3 regions of the Arthrobacter sp. UYCu511 genome follow, and region 2 is predicted to be linked to each of the others. Evidence: riboswitches for the same ligand, from Rfam matches in the RefSeq annotation. Region 2 holds a riboswitch; each other region holds the start of a gene.
What was found. A riboswitch is a leader RNA that binds a small molecule or an ion and turns the genes downstream of it on or off. The one in region 2 is predicted to bind S-adenosylmethionine.
Positions count from the first base shown of each region.

Region 1: it holds a riboswitch for S-adenosylmethionine, as region 2 does, so the genes downstream of both, ABIB48_RS04955 (DUF1737 domain-containing protein) here and ABIB48_RS04305 (OsmC family protein) in region 2, are expected to answer to the same signal.
Region 3: it holds a riboswitch for S-adenosylmethionine, as region 2 does, so the genes downstream of both, ABIB48_RS10015 (aminotransferase class V-fold PLP-dependent enzyme) here and ABIB48_RS04305 (OsmC family protein) in region 2, are expected to answer to the same signal.

Region 1 covers NZ_JBEPPB010000002.1:362,121-367,563, reverse strand. Annotated here, with positions in the region: gene ABIB48_RS04965 (O-succinylhomoserine sulfhydrylase) at 1-759, opposite strand, end outside; gene ABIB48_RS04960 (rhodanese-like domain-containing protein) at 770-1,162, opposite strand; gene ABIB48_RS04955 (DUF1737 domain-containing protein) at 1,159-1,419, opposite strand; SAM riboswitch class IV at 1,525-1,643, opposite strand; gene ABIB48_RS04950 (Pr6Pr family membrane protein) at 1,788-2,429, shown strand; gene ABIB48_RS04945 (aminodeoxychorismate lyase) at 2,435-3,364, opposite strand; gene ABIB48_RS04940 (HdeD family acid-resistance protein) at 3,430-4,035, opposite strand; gene cls (cardiolipin synthase) at 4,222-5,443, shown strand, end outside.
Region 2 covers NZ_JBEPPB010000002.1:215,073-220,515, forward strand. Annotated here, with positions in the region: gene ABIB48_RS04285 (hypothetical protein) at 1-626, shown strand, start outside; gene ABIB48_RS04290 (hypothetical protein) at 623-1,237, shown strand; partial or broken gene ABIB48_RS04295 (1-aminocyclopropane-1-carboxylate deaminase) at 1,257-2,244, opposite strand; gene ABIB48_RS04300 (GntR family transcriptional regulator) at 2,257-2,925, shown strand; gene ABIB48_RS04305 (OsmC family protein) at 3,040-3,582, opposite strand; SAM riboswitch class IV at 3,620-3,738, opposite strand; gene ABIB48_RS04310 (ABC-F family ATP-binding cassette domain-containing protein) at 3,995-5,443, shown strand, end outside.
Region 3 covers NZ_JBEPPB010000006.1:29,505-34,947, forward strand. Annotated here, with positions in the region: gene ABIB48_RS10005 (Nramp family divalent metal transporter) at 1-1,006, opposite strand, end outside; gene ABIB48_RS10010 (class I SAM-dependent methyltransferase) at 1,129-1,896, opposite strand; gene ABIB48_RS10015 (aminotransferase class V-fold PLP-dependent enzyme) at 2,029-3,441, opposite strand; SAM riboswitch class IV at 3,486-3,599, opposite strand; gene hisN (histidinol-phosphatase) at 3,761-4,576, opposite strand; gene rsgA (ribosome small subunit-dependent GTPase A) at 4,715-5,443, opposite strand, start outside.

The DNA.
Region 1 (5,443 bases), 150 kb from region 2:
TGCGTTGAACGCGGAGAGCGCCGGGCCCGTGTGGCGCATCAGGTTCTTGACGGGCCCTTCGATGAACTCCTTGGTGCCGAGGATTGCGCCACCCAACACCCGGCCCTGGCCATCAATGTGCTTGGTGCCCGAATAGACGATGATGTCCGCGCCGAAATCGCCGCAACGCTGCAACAAGGGAGTTGCGAAGACGTTGTCGGCCACCACCTGCGCGCCAGCGGTATGAGCTAGATCGCACACAGCTGCCACGTCAATGATTTCCTGCATGGGGTTCGACGGTGACTCGAAGAAAACGGCCGTGGTGGGCACCGATAAGGCCTCGCGCCACTGATCCAGTTCCGGCCCGTCAACAAATACGGTCTCCACACCCCACCGCGGCAGCAGCTCATTCAGAATCACAAAGCAGGAGCCGAACAGGGACCGTGCTGCCACCACTCGGTCCCCGGCTGCTAATAAGGCACCCAAGGCGGTGAATACGGCTGACATGCCCGACGCCGTCGCAAAGCACGCCTCTTTTCCTTCCAACAGCCGCAGCCGTTCCTGGAAGGTTGCCACGCTCGGGTTGCCGTAGCGCGAATACACGAAGCGGTCCACCTCGCCCGTGAACGCCTGCTCGGCAGCTTCCGCCGATTCGTAGACAAATCCGGAGTTCAAAAAGAGGGCTTCGGAGGTTTCTTGAAAATTGCTGCGGTCAAGCCCGCCGCGTACCGCCTGGGTGTCCTGCCCCCAAGTGGCTGCGTGCTCATTAAAGTTGCTCAATGATATTTCCTTAGCGCCAGGGGAGGTTGCGGTTCTTCCAGCCGTTGAGAATCCGATCTCCGTAGGGATCAGTTTCTCCTTCAAAGCCTTCAAGTACGTTGTAGGCGGTGTACCCGGCGGCTGTGGCTGCTTCGGCGGCGGCAATAGAGCGGGCACCGGAGCGGCACAGCACTATCAGCTGCTTTTCCGGGGGTACTGCTGCCGCCAGCTCTGCCAGAAAATCAGGGTTGCGGGCGCCCGCGGCGAGATTCCACTGGATAAAAACCGGTTCTGATTTCAGCGTTGAGGTGTCGGGGACGCCAATGTGTGCCCATTCGCCCGCTGTCCGTACATCCACGAGTGTTGCCCCCGCGGCTACAGCTTCCCAGGCTGCGCCCGGGCTCACATCTCCCGCGTAGCTCATGCGATGCCCTCGCCATCAAACTCAAGTTCGGCGTCGAGATCATCCACGGCAGTGGCGACGGCGGCATCGCTGCTGGCCACGGCCTGCGGAAGAATCACGGCCTGCGCGCAAATGACGCTGGTGCCGTTGTAGGTGAGGGCGGGGCCGCCGTGCAGCACATAGCCGTCGGCAAGGGCGGTGGAAATGCGCTCGCAAAAAGAGCGGTCATCAGGGCCGGTGATGAGCCGGTAGGCCAGGGGGGATTCGTCCGCGGTCATGGTTCTCTCCTCATTGCAAATGGCTGCGCGTTGCAAACGGGAGCTGGTGGCAGTTGACGAAGAGTTGGTTGTAAATGTCCGCTCTTGAGCCCGCACCACAAGGAAAGTTCACGCTTGCAAACGCCAGCCTAGGTAGCTGGTTTGCCGAGTAGTCACCTGAGGCACCCCGCCGGAAAGAGGGTTGCCGGCCAGCAAGTCAGGGCTTAACGCTGGCACTCATTACTCACCTTGAAAGTAGCACACCACGTGCCGGGTCCGGTGAAGAACCTGCCAGTGTGCACAAACATGACGGCGACACCCAGATATCCGTTCACATGGTGGCGGGACGGACCTGATATCTCTGCCGCGTCCATGACATGATGAAACCCATGACAACTCGGCGATTGTTGGCGGCACTACGGTTTCTCTTCGGCGCGTTCACTCTTGTGGCAGTGGGCATCCAATTTGGCATTCACCTGAGCCACGGTTTCAACGTGTTGAACTTCTTCAGCTACTTCACGAACCTGTCCAATATTCTTGCCGCCGCCGTCCTGCTCACGGAGTCAGTACTGACCTGGCGCGGGAAGGAGCTGGGCCCGGCTTGGCAGGTTCTGCGGTGCGTATCGGTGGTGTGCATGGCCCTGGTGGGGATCGTGTTCACCGCCCTGTTGCGCGAGGTGGATCTCGGCGCGCTCCTGCCCTGGATCAATACCTGGCTGCACTACATCATGCCCATTGCGGTTGTCGCGGATTGGTTGATCCAACCGCCGCGCCGGCCCATCCCGCTGACCCGGTTGGGTGTTGCAGTGCTGTTTCCGCTGGCATATTTGGCCTATTCCCTGATTCGGGGCGCCGCCACGGACTGGTACGCCTATCCCTTCTTGAACCCCGGCAACGGGGGCTACGGCGCCGTGCTGCTCAGTTGTGTGGGGATCGCGGTAGCCTTCCTGATCGCCAGCGCGGTGCTGATTCTTCTGGGCAACAAGCTCCGCCCGCTTGTTAGGCCTGTGCCCAGCGGTCAGTCGAACTGATGTGTTTACAACGTGGTGGCCAGGAGCGCCGATAGTTCCGCCGTAAGCTCGGCTCGGATGGCGGCCGTGCCGATTTCCTTCCCGTCAATGGTGGTCACGGGCGCCAGTAGCCGCAGGCTGGAAATGAGCCACACGGCGTCGGCATCCAGCAGATCGGCAGGTGTTAGTGGACCGTAACCCAGCTCCCACCCGGCTTCCTGCGCAGCTGCGAACAGTGCGCCCTGCGTGGTGCCGGGCAGTATCCCGGTGTCCAAATGCGGGGTGATGAGCCGCTTGAGCGGTACGCCGGAATCGTCACTAACGTGTGCTAGAAGAACTGACGATGTGGGCCCTTCCAACACGAGCCCGTCACCGCTGGTGAAGATCACGTCATCCGCGCCCTGGTGGTGTGCGTGCCGAAGTGCGGCCATGTTCACGGCGTAGGAGAGTGTTTTGGCGCCCATCAAAAGCCAAGGGGCACGGGCTGCAATATCGCTGTCATAGCCACGCTCCAACAAGAGCACGGCCAAGCCCTTCTCCCGCTGGGCAGCCAACGAGGCGGACACCGGGCTGACCGTGACCCACGCTGTGGGGGAGTTGGCGCCCTCGGGGCCTCGGGTAGCGATAAGGCGAACCACGCACTGGCGAGATTCGTTGCTTGCACCGTGGTCTGCGGAATCCTCTGGTGCCCCGGCAGCATAAGCTGTGAGCGCCGTCGTAATTGCCGCCTGCCACACCCCGGCGTCAGGGATGAGTAGGTCCATGGTGCTGGCCGAGACGGCAAGGCGATCTAAATGAGCCCGGATTTTGCGTGGCTCCCCATCAATAGCGAGCATGGATTCAAAGATCCCGTCACCGCGGGTGAGCCCCTGATCCGTAACCAGAATGTTGGGAACGGTGGCGTCTGCAACGCGGCCGGCCGGGTGGGCGGGGTCCAAGAAAACCAGAGTTGTCATGACTGAGATCTTATCCCCACCCGCTCCCTGCCCTCGTGCCTCGGTCTGGGTCCCTCGCAGTCGTACTAGCGTGTGAGGGACTTGCCGAAGGTGAAGGCACGGACCAGGCCCACCACACCCAAGATGATCAGCATGATGGCTGTTATCAGCAACAGCCATTGTGCGGTCCAGACGGGAACAGCGAGCACCGTGATGCCGGCTACCACGCTGATGGCGCCGAACACGATGGCCCAGGTGCGGGTGGGGCCCTTGCCGGCTTCGGCCATGGCGATGATGCCTTCAATAATCCAGCCGATGCCGATCATGATGACGGTGAATACCAGCAGGAGCTCGCCCGTCGCGGCCGAGTTACGCAGGGCGATGATGCCGGCAACCATCACGAACAGGCCCAAGAGAACATCCAGGATCCGCATCCCGGCGGAAAGGCTGTGGCTAAAGATGCCAACAGCTACCTTGATACCACCAGTGATGAGGAAGTTGATGCCTAAGATTACGGCCACCACAGCCAGAGTCTTGGTGGGCCACAACAGCAGGATAATACCGAGAACCAAGGCCGCAACGCCGCTAATGGCAAAGGCTAGGCGCAAACCCTTTACTGCCTTCTCCGTGATTTTTTGCGGATCTAAGGCAAAAACGTCCATGCTGACGGTTGGATTGTTTGAGCTGCTCATGGCGCTACATCCTCACTTCGGGAAGTTCAAATTATGCTCAGCATAGCCGCAGCACCTCACCCGAGCACAGCAAGTCACAGCTGGCGCACGTCACACGGCCAGCGTTGCGAGTGGGCCTGTGCGAAAGAGCCGTTAGGCTATTGTCACTCGCGGCTGAAAAGCCGGTTTAGCTAGGAGGCATGCGTGATTTGGACGGCGTTTAGCCTGCCCACAGGCAGTGTCTGGCTGTCTGCGCTGATTGTACTGGTGGATTTTGGCATCCGAGTGGTTGTTTTGGGTGTGATTCCGGGAAACCGGCGCCCCACTACTGCCATGGCGTGGCTGCTGTGCATCTTCTTCCTGCCCTATGTAGGGTTGCTCCTTTTCCTCATGTTCGGCAATTTTCGGCTTTCCCGGCGACGGCGTGAGAAGCAAGACGCCGTCAACCAGCGCATCATGGAAGGCACTAAGGGCATTGCGTCTTTGGTGCCCGAATATGATGGGCCGGCCTGGGTTAAATCGGCCATTGAATTGAACCAGAATCTGGGGTTTTTCCCGGCCATTGGTGGCAATACTGTCCGTCTGATTAAGGGATACCAGGAGTCCTTGGATCTTATGGCCGATGAAATCAGCCAAGCCACCGACTACGTCAACGCCGAGTTTTACATCATGAGTTCAGATGCCAGCACGAACAGGTTGTTCCAGGAGCTGGAAGCTGCGGCTGAACGCGGAGTCCGGGTGCGGGTACTTTTTGACCACATTGGGTCACTGCGGGTACCCGGCTATCTGGGGATGATCCGCCGGCTCAAGGCGAGCAAAATCCAGTGGCGGCGCATGCTGCCACTGCTGCCTGTCAAAGGCCAATGGCGCAGGCCGGATCTGCGCAACCACCGCAAGATTCTGGTGGTGGATGGCCGGGTGGGTTTCACGGGTTCACAAAACGTCATTGAGCCCTCCTATCGAAAAAAACGTAACGTCAAGGTTGGCCGTCAGTGGGTAGAACTCATGACACGTTTGGAAGGCCCCATTGTTGGCACCCTGAACGTCATGTTCGCCACTGATTGGTCCTCGGAAACCGAAGAAAATCTTGAATCTCAAATGGCTGCATACCATTGGGACACGTTTGAAGGTGGAGCCCTCTGCCAGGTGGTGCCCAGCGGGCCGGGATTTGTTACTGAGAACAATCTTCGCCTTTTCAACACTTTGCTGTATTCGGCAGAAAAACAGATCACCATCTCCAGCCCCTATTTTGTTCCGGATGATTCCCTTCTCTATGCCATCACCACCGCAGCGCAACGCGGTATTAAAGTGGAACTCTTCGTCTCCGAGGTGGGTGACCAGTTTCTGGTCCACCACGCTCAACGCTCCTATTACGAGGCGCTCTTGCGGGCCGGGGTGCGCATTTTTCTTTACCCCAAACCACTAGTGC
Region 2 (5,443 bases):
AGAAACGCAGCCAGCGACGGCAAATTCTTACGTTGCTGTTCTTAGGCTTGCTCCTGTGTTTAATGATCCTGCAAATCCATCACCCCCTTGACAAGGGGCGCATTGCCTCGTTTGGCGATCTCAACATGGTGTGGGGACGTCTCCTCGAGCGGTTGCTGGCACCTTTCACCAGTCCGGGGACCTTTGAATTTAGCATTGATGCCCTTGGGTGGATCCTTGGCGCCACGGCAACCACGCTGGTTGCTTTGGTCTTTAGCGGCCGTAGCCCCTTGGGTATGGCCAATGAATCCCAGGTTATGGCACTGGAGGAGCTACTGGAGCTCCTGACGCTATTGGTTGGCATTGCCGCCGCCGCAACCATGTGGATGGCGTTGCACAACGTCTTCTTCCTGCCCTCTGCCCCTGATTCCGGGCCTGAGTTCTTCCTTGGCATGCTCTCGTTGATGCTGGTTATTTTCTCCGTGGTCCGCCAGCGTGACACGGCAGTACAACGAGATATTGATGAGTTCCACCTGACCACCTCCATGCGGCTGCGCATTCAGCGGTGGGAACGGATGTGGGGCATTTCCACACACAACCGGATCCGGGTGGATGGGCGCAAGATCACCGGGCTGGTGGCCTGGTGAGCCTTGCCGGGCTACTCATCACCTTGGTTTCGTTGTTCTGGCACAGTGAGCTCACGCCCGTGCGGGTCCTGCTCTCGGCACTGGCACTGACCCTGCTGGTAGTTGTGAGCGCTGCACTATCCGCTCTGGCAGTGTCCTTGTACCGCAGCAATCCGCGCCCAGGCGTGGGGCTGGCGTACGCCTCAGTACTGCTGGTGGTGGTGGCGTTGGCAGTGGTCAGCCCGCTTGTTGTGGCCGCATGGCAGAACAACAAGGTGTTACTGGCCTTGCTCAGCTACTTCATTTGGCTGGGACCAGCCCTGTTCCTCATTTTCCGCAAGCCCCAGTCCGCCCACATGTCCCCTCTCGAATTCAAGCTCTCCGCCCGGCCCAAAAAACGCGTACCCCACGGCCTGATCGCCATTTTCGACGGCGCCCGTGAGGCAGCGTACTGGGTGGAGCTGACCATGGAGGCCAGGCGGCAGCTGCACTACCAGACTAAGCTAGCCCGCTTTGAGCTGGCACAGGCCACCGCCCTCGCCGCGGAGGCAGAGCCTGCCAGAGGCGCTCCGATTCCAGGGCCGGAAGCCCCTGGCTCTGAACGGGAAGCCCCGAGCGCTGAGGAATCCTGACCCTGTCCGCTAATGTTCTTTAGCGAAACAGTCCGCTGTAGGCATTCAACGCCAGCTGTCCGCCCGAATGCGCGTAGAGGACGTTGCTGCTGGAAGGAATGTCCTTGCTGCGGACAAGGTCAATCAACCCAGCCATGGATTTTCCTTCATACACAGGGTCGATGATCATGCTTTCAAGGGATCCGGTGAGTTTTATGGCCTCGGGCGTGGATTCCACAGGGATGCCAGAGTGGTTGCCGGCCCAGCCTTGCAAGACAGTGGTCTCGTCGTCACGGATCTTCCTGTCCAAGTCCATCAGCTCAGCTGTGTGACGGGCGATCCGGGCCACCTGAGCGCGAGTCTTTTCAATGGTGGCTGAGGCGTCAATGCCGATGACGCGCCGCGGCCTGTCTTGTCCCGCAAATCCAGCGATCATGCCTGCGTGGGTGGAGGCGGTAACGGTGCAGAGCACAATCGTGTCGAAGAAGACACCTAGTTCCTTCTCCTGCTGCTCCACTTCATAGGCCCAGTTAGCAAAGCCCAGCCCGCCCAAGTGATGTTCGGAGGCGCCTGCCGGGATGGGATAGGGCTTGCCCTGGCATCTTCGACGTCCTTGATGGCTTGTTCCCAGCTGCTACGGATGCCAATGTCGAACCCAGCTGCATCGAGGTGGACGTCGGCACCCATGATGCGCGAAAGCTCAATATTGCCTACCCGGTTGGATAGCGGGTCCGGTCAGTCCACCCAGTTTTCCTGCACGAGACGGGCTTTCACACCCGGCTTGCAGCCACTGCCGCCACCTGACGGGTGTGATTCGACTGATATCCGCTGATGGAGACGAGCGTGTCAGCTCCTTGGGCAATGGTGTCCGGAACAATGTAGTCGAGTTTGCGGGTCTTATTGCCACCAAAAGCCAGACCACTGTTGACATCCTCACGTTTGGCCCAAATCCTCGCGCCGCCGGGATGTTTGCTCAGACGCGCCAACTCGTGGACGGGGCTGCGGCCAAACTCCACCTGGGACGATATATCCTATGTTGCATGCCGACTCCTCCGCCCCAGGGAATTCACAAGCGCTCCCTGCTTCGTAATGACGTGTACGATTCCATCCGCGACGCCATCGTCAATGGCACCTTCGCTCCGGGCGAGCGCCTGCGGGATCCGGAGCTAGAGGCATGGTTGGGCGTGAGTCGAACCCCTATCCGGGAGGCTCTGCTCCGGCTTGAGCGGGCCGGGCTGATTATTGCCCAGCCGGGCCGGGCCACCATCGTCGCCCCGCTTGATGCCGCCTCCACCGTGAATGCGCAGCAGGTAGTCGCGGCCATGCACGAGCTGGCGGCGCGGCTGGCAGTTCCCCTGCTGAGCGAGCAGGACCTTGCCACCATGACCGCTGCCAACGTGCGCTTTGCCGCCGCCATCAAGAAGAACGACGCCGATGCCGCCTTGGCTGCCGATGACCAGTTCCATGCCGTTCTCGTTGGTGCGTGCGGAAATGACATGGTGCCAACCATGCTGGACCAGGCCATGCCACTGTTGCGGAGAGTGGAGCGTCAACGGTTCAGTTCCCACGATGCGCAGCATTCGGTCAGTGCGCATGCGGACATCATCAAACTTGCCACTGCGGGCGACGCCGACGGCGCAGCACTGGCCACACGTGCGAACTGGCTGGCTCTCGGCATCCAAGCAGTCGCCGAAGAAACTACAGCTTGAGTGTTGTGGGCTACTTGCCTGCGCCGCACCACCGTGTCGAATCGTTAGGCTTCATCCTCGAACACATGCGGTGCGGCGTCCTCGGCGTTGACGCTGCTCAGGATTTAGTGATGTCTAAGCCTTCGTGACGACTGCGCTGACAGGCGTGGTGTGGCTTAACAGGTCTTGGACAGGGCAGCGTGCTTCAACAATGCGGCCGAGCTCTTCGTAGCGTTCCTGCGATTCAGGTCCCGTGATGCTTACGGCTAGGCGGATGTCGCTGAAGCCGGGACGGATTGACTCATCGATCCCGAACAAGCCACGGACGTCCAGATCACCTTCGGCCTTGATGGTGATGTCATCGAGCTGGATACCCAGTTGCTCCGCGTAGAGGCGGTACACCACAACTTGGCAGGCGATGACGGCACCGAGTGCGAATTCCACGGGACTGGCTGCGGCATCGTCCCCAGCAAGTGCGGCAGGTTCGTCGACGAGGAATTGGTGTTTGCCGGCGCTGATGCGCGTGGCCACCGAGCCAACCCCCACGCCGGCGGCTGTGTACGTGAGCTTCGCATTGTCCGGACTGGCTCCGATGCGCTTGGCCCAGGCTGCGCCGGCTTCGCCAAGGCGCGCCGATCGCTGTGCTGCGTCGTCAATAGTTACAGTGGTCTCAGTCATGATGTCTCCATTCAGGGGAACGCAAGTGCCAGGCACCGCGCCATACTTACGCCCGCGGCAGCTGCCGGCGGCGTCGAATCCTCACCTGGGGCACCCCACTATGGTTGCGAGGGTTGCCGTCCAGTCGGCCAGGGCCTCTGACTGGAACTCTTGATTCTGTCCACTAGATTGCCCTGACAGAGGGCCTCAAGCAACCTTGCCGTCACACACGGCAACATTTCGGCGGCTTCCCCGAATCGGTCCGTGAGAAAAAGTCGCTTAACTCAGTTCTAAACGACCTTTTCTCACGGACCGATGGGAGATGCACAATGGAGGCGCGGTTGAAGGCGGGGACGGGTGGGAGCGGGTGCGCCGGGACCCCGGCAGCACAAAAACGTCCGGGCGGCGCAAGGAAGCGACTTAAGATGGATGCATGAGCGCAACACTTGTCGCGAAGGACCTTTCCGGAGGCCACGCACACCGCACCCTTTTCAGTAACCTCTCCTTCACTGTGGCCCCGGGCGACGTCATAGGCGTGGTGGGTGCCAATGGTGCCGGCAAGTCAACACTTTTGGCTCTCCTCGCGGGCGCCACCACCCCGCAGGGCGGCACCGTCAGCACTGCCCCACAAGACGCCTTCGTCGGCTGGCTGCCGCAGGAACATGAGCGGATCGAGGGCGAAAGCATCGCCGCCTACATTGGCCGGCGCACCGGTTGCACCCAGGCCACGGAGGAGATGGAATCATCCGCAGAAGCACTAGGCTCCGGCAACTGCGCCGACGATGACCGCTACGCCGCAGCCCTGGACCACTGGCTCGCCTGCGGTGCCGCAGACGTGGATGAACGCATCCCGGCCACCCTGGCCGAGCTCGGCTTGGACCTCACTCCCAGCACCCCCATGACAGGGCTCTCCGGCGGGCAGGCCGCCCGCGTGGCGTTGGCCGCGCTCCTGCTGAGCCGCTTCGACATAGTACTTCTGGATGAACCCACCAATGATCTGGACCTGGCGGGACTGGCCCGGCTGGAAGAGTTCGTCAGGGGTCTGCGCGGCGGCGTGGTCCTCGTCTCGCATGACCGCGAGTTCCTGGCCCGCACCATCACCTCCGTAGTGGAGCTGGACCAGGCGCAGAACAAGGTGGCCGTGTATGACGGCGGTTACGACTCCTTCTTGGAAGAACGTGCCATTGCAAAGCGCCACGCCCGCGAAGCCTATGACGAGTTCGCGGACAAGAAGGCGGACCTCGTGGGGCGCGCCCGAGTCCAGCGCGAGTGGAGCTCGCAGGGTGTACGCAACGCCATGAAAAAAGCCCCCGACAATGACAAGATTCGGCGCAAGGCCGCCAGTGAATCCAGTGAGAAGCAGGCGCAGAAGGTGCGCCAGATGGAGTCCCGGATCGCCCGCCTGGACGAGGTTGAGGAGCCACGCAAGGAGTGGGCCCTCCAATTCAGCATTGGCGCAGCACCCCGCTCAAGCACCGTGGTCTCTACGCTTAACGCTGCGGTGGTGCGCCAGGGCAGCTTCACCCTGGGGCCGGTGACTGCACAGGTGAACGCTGGAGAACGCATAGGCATCACCGGCCCCAACGGCGCCGGCAAGTCCACCCTGTTGCGGCTGTTGCTGGGCCGCATTTCCCCGAATGACGGTGTTGCCTCCCTGGGCGCGAATGTTGCCATCGGGGAGATTGACCAGGCGCGCAGCCAATTCCCAGAACAGGCTCCGCTAGGAGAGGGCTTCGAGGCGCTCGTGCCGGAACTGAATCAGGGCGAGGTGCGTACCCTTTTGGCTAAGTTTGGGCTGAAAGCTGACCAGGTGACAAGCCCGGTGGGTGCGCTCTCTCCCGGCGAACGCACCCGCGCATCGTTGGCACTTTTGCAGGCCCGC
Region 3 (5,443 bases), on a different contig from region 2:
TCAGGCTCACCATTCGCCGGGTTTGCAGGGGGATACGCACCTTGAGCAAGCCGTTCATGATGGTGGAGCCTGCGTAGGCGCCCACCGAGGTTGACGCGAGTCCTGACGCTAGCAAGCCCACGGCAAAGACCACGCCTATCACCGGCCCCAGACTGGCGACAATGGCGGCATGGGCTCCTTCAATACTGTCAGTTCCAGAGATTCCACCCAAGGTGGAGGCCGCTAGCAGTAGCATGCCAATGTTGACGGCGCCGGCAAGAATAAGGGCCAAGACTACATCGATCCGGGTCGCCTTGATGATCTGGCGCAGGCGCTCTGGGGTGCTGCGGGCATCCGTATGGCGGTCCTTGGCCAGCTGTGAATGCAGATAAATGGCGTGCGGCATCACCGTTGCACCCAGCATGCCAGCCGCCAGCATGATGCTATTGGCGCCGTCGAACCGGGGTACCAGCCCGCCGATCACACCTGCCGGATCTGGTGGACTGAGCACCAGGCCTGCCAGAAAACCAATGGTGATAATGACGAGCAGAACAATAATGACGCTCTCAAAATGGCGTTGGCCGCGTCTATTCTGAACTGTCAGCAGAGCCATGGAAGCCAGGCCCACAATGAGCCCGCCTATGGGCAACGGAACCTGAAACAGCAAGTGTAGGGCGATGGCGCCGCCCACCACTTCCGCAAGATCGGTGGCCATGGCCACGAGCTCGGCCTGCACCCAAAAGAGCCGGCGGTTGCGGGTGCTGAAGCGTTCACCCAAGTGCTCCGGCAGGGATTTGCCCGTCACTACCCCCAACTTTGCGGATTGGTACTGGACCAGCATGGCCATGACATTGGCTGTGACCAAAACCCACACGAGCAGGTAGCCGTATTTGGCGCCGGAGGTCAGGTTAGCGGCCACGTTGCCGGGATCAACGTAGGCAATGGCCGCGACAAAGGCCGGGCCCAGCAGCAGCATCATGCCACCGCGAGGCCTGCGCAGTGTTGCCCTCTTGGCAGTGTCGAGCAAGGTCTCGCCTTTCGATGATCCTAAGTAGTTTATTTAGGTATACCGAAATTCTAAAACGTGGCAGGGGTGGTTGTCGAGCCGGGAATGACTTATAGAAACTTTACGGGTGGCCCGGGCCGCAGCTAGCGTTTTTGCGCCCGCCATGTTTGGGAGCTGTACGGTAGCTCAATGCTTTCACCAGGCGCGTGTTCCAGATGCTCATACAAGTACCACTGCAGATTGGTGATGACCTTGTCCCTGACCTGGTCTGTTGCCCTGAGGTAATAGCTGCGTGACTTTGCCAGATCGATGATCTCCTCAGCCGTGCGCTGCTGGGACCAACGGGTGGTGTGAGGCTGGGCAGGGAAGAATTCCGGACCAATCTGAGGGCTGAAATCTGCCTTGTGCACATCCCCTGCGTGCATGATCCGGGCCAAGCGGTGAACCCAGGGGAGTCCGACGTCCAGCTGGTTCCAAATCAGGCCCAAGGTTCCCCCCGGACGCAGTACGCGGGCAATCTCGGTACTTGCCGCGAGAGGATCCACCCAGTGCCAAGCCTGGGCCACCACGGCCAAGTCCATGGATTCATCCGGTAGGAGCAACTTTTCGGCGGTACCCACAACAGTGGTGACCTGGGGCAGCTCCGCGTCAAGTTGCGCCAGCATGTCCGCTGAGGGGTCCACCGCCGTCATCGAGAAGTTGTGGAGGGCCAACAGCTGCGTGTATTTGCCCGTGCCTGCACCAATGTCCACCACATCTTGGACGCTCCCGGCAGTTTCCAGCAGCCACGTCAAGGAATCCTCAGGGTAACCCGGGCGCACCAAATGATAATGCCCCCCGCCTTCCAAAAACGCGGCGGCCATGTGTTTGCGCCGCGCCGCATCAAAGACCGGTCCGCCGGTGCCTGCCATGGTGCTCCTGAAAGTTGTGCCGGTCAATGCCGTTCAACTTTACCCCCAGGTGCTCCCCGCCCCGCACTTCCGGACGCTACTGCGTCTGCAAAATATGCCCGAATCTAACCGAGCGCTGGTATGTAGGGTGGGTTAGTCGATGCTGCAGGGGGCTGCCCCTGCTGTCCCTGGCGTGTTCGGGGCCCAGCTGGGGTACTCCCGGTTGTCATTGGCGGGGACCCAGCGGCCGGAATCCACCACGTAGTCCCAGCCCAAGCCCTTCTGCAACAACGTTTGGATTCCGGCCACCAAGCGCTGAGCGTCCTCCAGCTGTGAGCCCACACCAAAGCTTGCGCGTAGGGAACCCGCGGGCAGGCCCAAGCGGTTAAGCAGCGGGTGTGCGCAAAACTTTCCGTCACGCACGCCCACGCCGTGCTCGGCGGAGAGGTATGCGGCCACCAACCCGGCGTCGTACCCGGTGACCGAGAAGTTGACCACCCCAATGCTGCCGCAGTCCGGGTACGTGTCCGCGTCGCTAAAGAGCGAGTGGACAGTGACGCCCTCTAGCTCGTTGAGGCCGGCCACCAAGTGGGCGCGCAATTGCTGCTCGTGCTGGTGCCAGTCATCGGCATTCAGCGCAGCCAGCACAGAGGTGGCCTTGGCCAAGGTGGCGGCACCCAAAACGTTGGGAGTGCCGCCCTCGTGGCGGGCCGGTCCGGTGGTCCAGCTGATGGATTCAAGCCGGACGTCCTTCACGGCTCCGCCACCGGCAAGGTGAGGGTGACCGGCGTCGAGCCAGTCAGGGCGGCCCACTAAAACCCCGGCGCCGAAAGGGGCGTAAAGCTTGTGGCCCGAGAACGCCAAGTAGTCAATGCCGGTGGCAGTCAGATCGATCCGGCGGTGCGGCGCCAGTTGGGCGGCATCGAGAACAATCCGGGCGCCATAGCGGTGCGCCAGGGCGGTCAATTCGGCCACGGGCAGCACCTCCCCTGTCACGTTGGAGGCTCCGGTAACGGCCACGAGCAGCACGTTTCCTGCCCGCAGCGCCGTCTCAACACGGTCTAAGGTAGCGGCGATAGAGTCAGCGCCAACAACTGAACGGTGCGGCAGGGCCTGCCAAGGCAGCAGATTCGCATGGTGTTCAATGTCCAGGTAGAGCACCTCGCCGTGAACGTTGGAACGGCCCTCGGTGAAGCCCCTCTGTTGCAAAATCGATTCCACACAACCCGCCAACAAGTTCAGCGAATCTGTGGTGTTACGGGTGAAAATGACCGTGTCATCAGGCCGGGCGCCCACAAAACCGGCAACAATCTTGCGAGCATTTTCATAGACGGAGGTGCTGACCTGCGAGGCGAATCCAGCGCCACGGTGCACGCTCGCGTAGAACGGCAGCACCTCATTCAGGTGCGCTGCCACGTCCTTGATGGCCGGGGCAGACGCTGCATAGTCCAGGTTGGCGTAACGCACATGCCCGCCGTGAATCAGGGGGGCCGCCAGATCCTGGCCTACCACGGGCAGGAGCGGTGAATCGATGAGTTGTGTTGCATCCAAAACGGCAGAGCTCATGAGAAATTCCTTCGACACCAAAGGACCTTTTGGGGGTGCCAAGAAGTCCGCGCTTGCCAGAACCGAACAGGTTTGGCCAGGTCGTCACCCGGGGCACCCCACCGCGAAAGGAGGGTTGCCGGCCAGCAAACCGGGGTTTAGCGCTGGCACTCGTGACCTATGCCCAAAAGAGTAGCCCAAGATTTCTGCCGGTGCATCTATTACGTTTCATTTCGCACACCCTGGGTGAGTGCCGCGGATGGTGAAACAAAGAACGACGGCGGGAGGCCGCCGTCGTTCTTAACTCACTTGTACTTTATTATTTTATGCGTTCAACGGGTCAGCCCAACAAGTCATCCCAATTGGGGTTCAGGCGTTGTAAAACTTCCGTGTGGAGGATGGAATTGGTGGCCAGGGCGTTGCCGCCGAAGGGGCCGTCGGCTCCCTCGAGCGAGGTGAAACGGCCGCCGGCTTCCTGCACAATGGGGACCAGTGCAGCCATGTCATAGAGGTTCAGTTCCGGCTCACAGGCAATGTCAACACTGCCCTCAGCCACCATGCAATACGACCAGAAATCGCCATAGGCCCGGGTGCGCCAGACATCGTCGGTCAGGGAGATGAACTCATCACGGTTGCCACGTTCGGCCCAGCCCGTGAGCGAAGAGTATGAGAGTGAAGCATCTTTGAGCTCGGCCACATTAGAGACTCGGATGCGGGTGGCGGCGGCGAGTGACTTGCCCATGTATGCGCCCGTTCCTTGGGCCGCCCACCAACGCTTGCCCAGCGCAGGGGCACTAACAAGGCCGACTACGGGGACGCCGTCGTCAATTAGAGAGATCAGGGTGGCCCAGACCGGCACACCACGGACAAAGTTCTTGGTCCCGTCAATGGGATCGATAACCCAGCGCCGCGAACCGTGGCCACTGCTGCCGAACTCCTCACCCAGGACTGCGTCGCGGGGGCGGACCCGGGAGAGCTGGCTGCGGATGGACTCTTCTGCGGCCTTGTCGGCGTCGGTGACAGGGCTCAGATCCGGCTTGGTCTCGACGGCCAAATCCAAGGCCTTGAAACGGGACATGGTCAGGGAGTCAACACTGTCAGCAAGGACATGGGCCAGGCGGAGATCGTCGTTGTACGTCTGGGGTGCGAAGGTCATGGGTTCACGCTATCGCGGTTTAGGCCCAACACCCGTCAGGACGCCGCTGGGCCTGAGCACCATTTGTCCGCCAACGGTGCGCCACTCTTGAAGTGGAGCACCATTGACGGGTCAACCGTGCGCGGCACCAGGGCCGCGCTAGTCCGTGCTGCCAAGTTCCTTTTCTGCGGCACGGCCTTCGGTACGGTCGCTGGTGCCCAGCAGGCGCCGCAGCGAGGCAAGCCGTGCCGGCCCCGATGCGCCCGCGTGCCCGGCGGCAACGTAGGTATCCACACAGCAATTGACGGCGGCGCTGTCATGTTTGCAGCCGCGCTCACAATCCTCCGTGCCCGGTTGCAGATCCGGGAAGGCCGCAATAATGCGGTCGGGGTCCACATGGGCCAGACCAAAGGAGCGGATGCCGGGGGTGTCAATGATCCAAGAACCGGGCACTGCATCTTGCAATTTCAGCGCCAACGCCGAGGAAGAGGTGTGACGGCCGCGGCCTGTGACGGCATTGACGCCGCCTGTGGCCCGCTGCGAACCTGTCAAGGCGTTAACCATGGTGGACTTGCCAACGCCTGAGTGCCCCACCAGGACGCTGACCTTCCCATCGAGGTATCCGTGCAATTGTTCCACGGCGCCACCGGATAGGAGCGCGGAGTGGCCGTCGTCGCTGCGTGCGTCGATGCCAAAGACGCCGTCCGCGGCAGTGCGGCTGATGATGACCGTCATGTCCAGGTGCTCGTAGTTGGCCAGCAACTCTGAAGGGTCCTTGATGTCTGTTTTGGTGATCAGCAGCAACGGCGCAATTCCGGAGTCATAAGCGGCCACCAGGGCCCGGTCGATGAAGCCAGTGCGCGGTTCCGGATTTGCCGCGGCCACCAC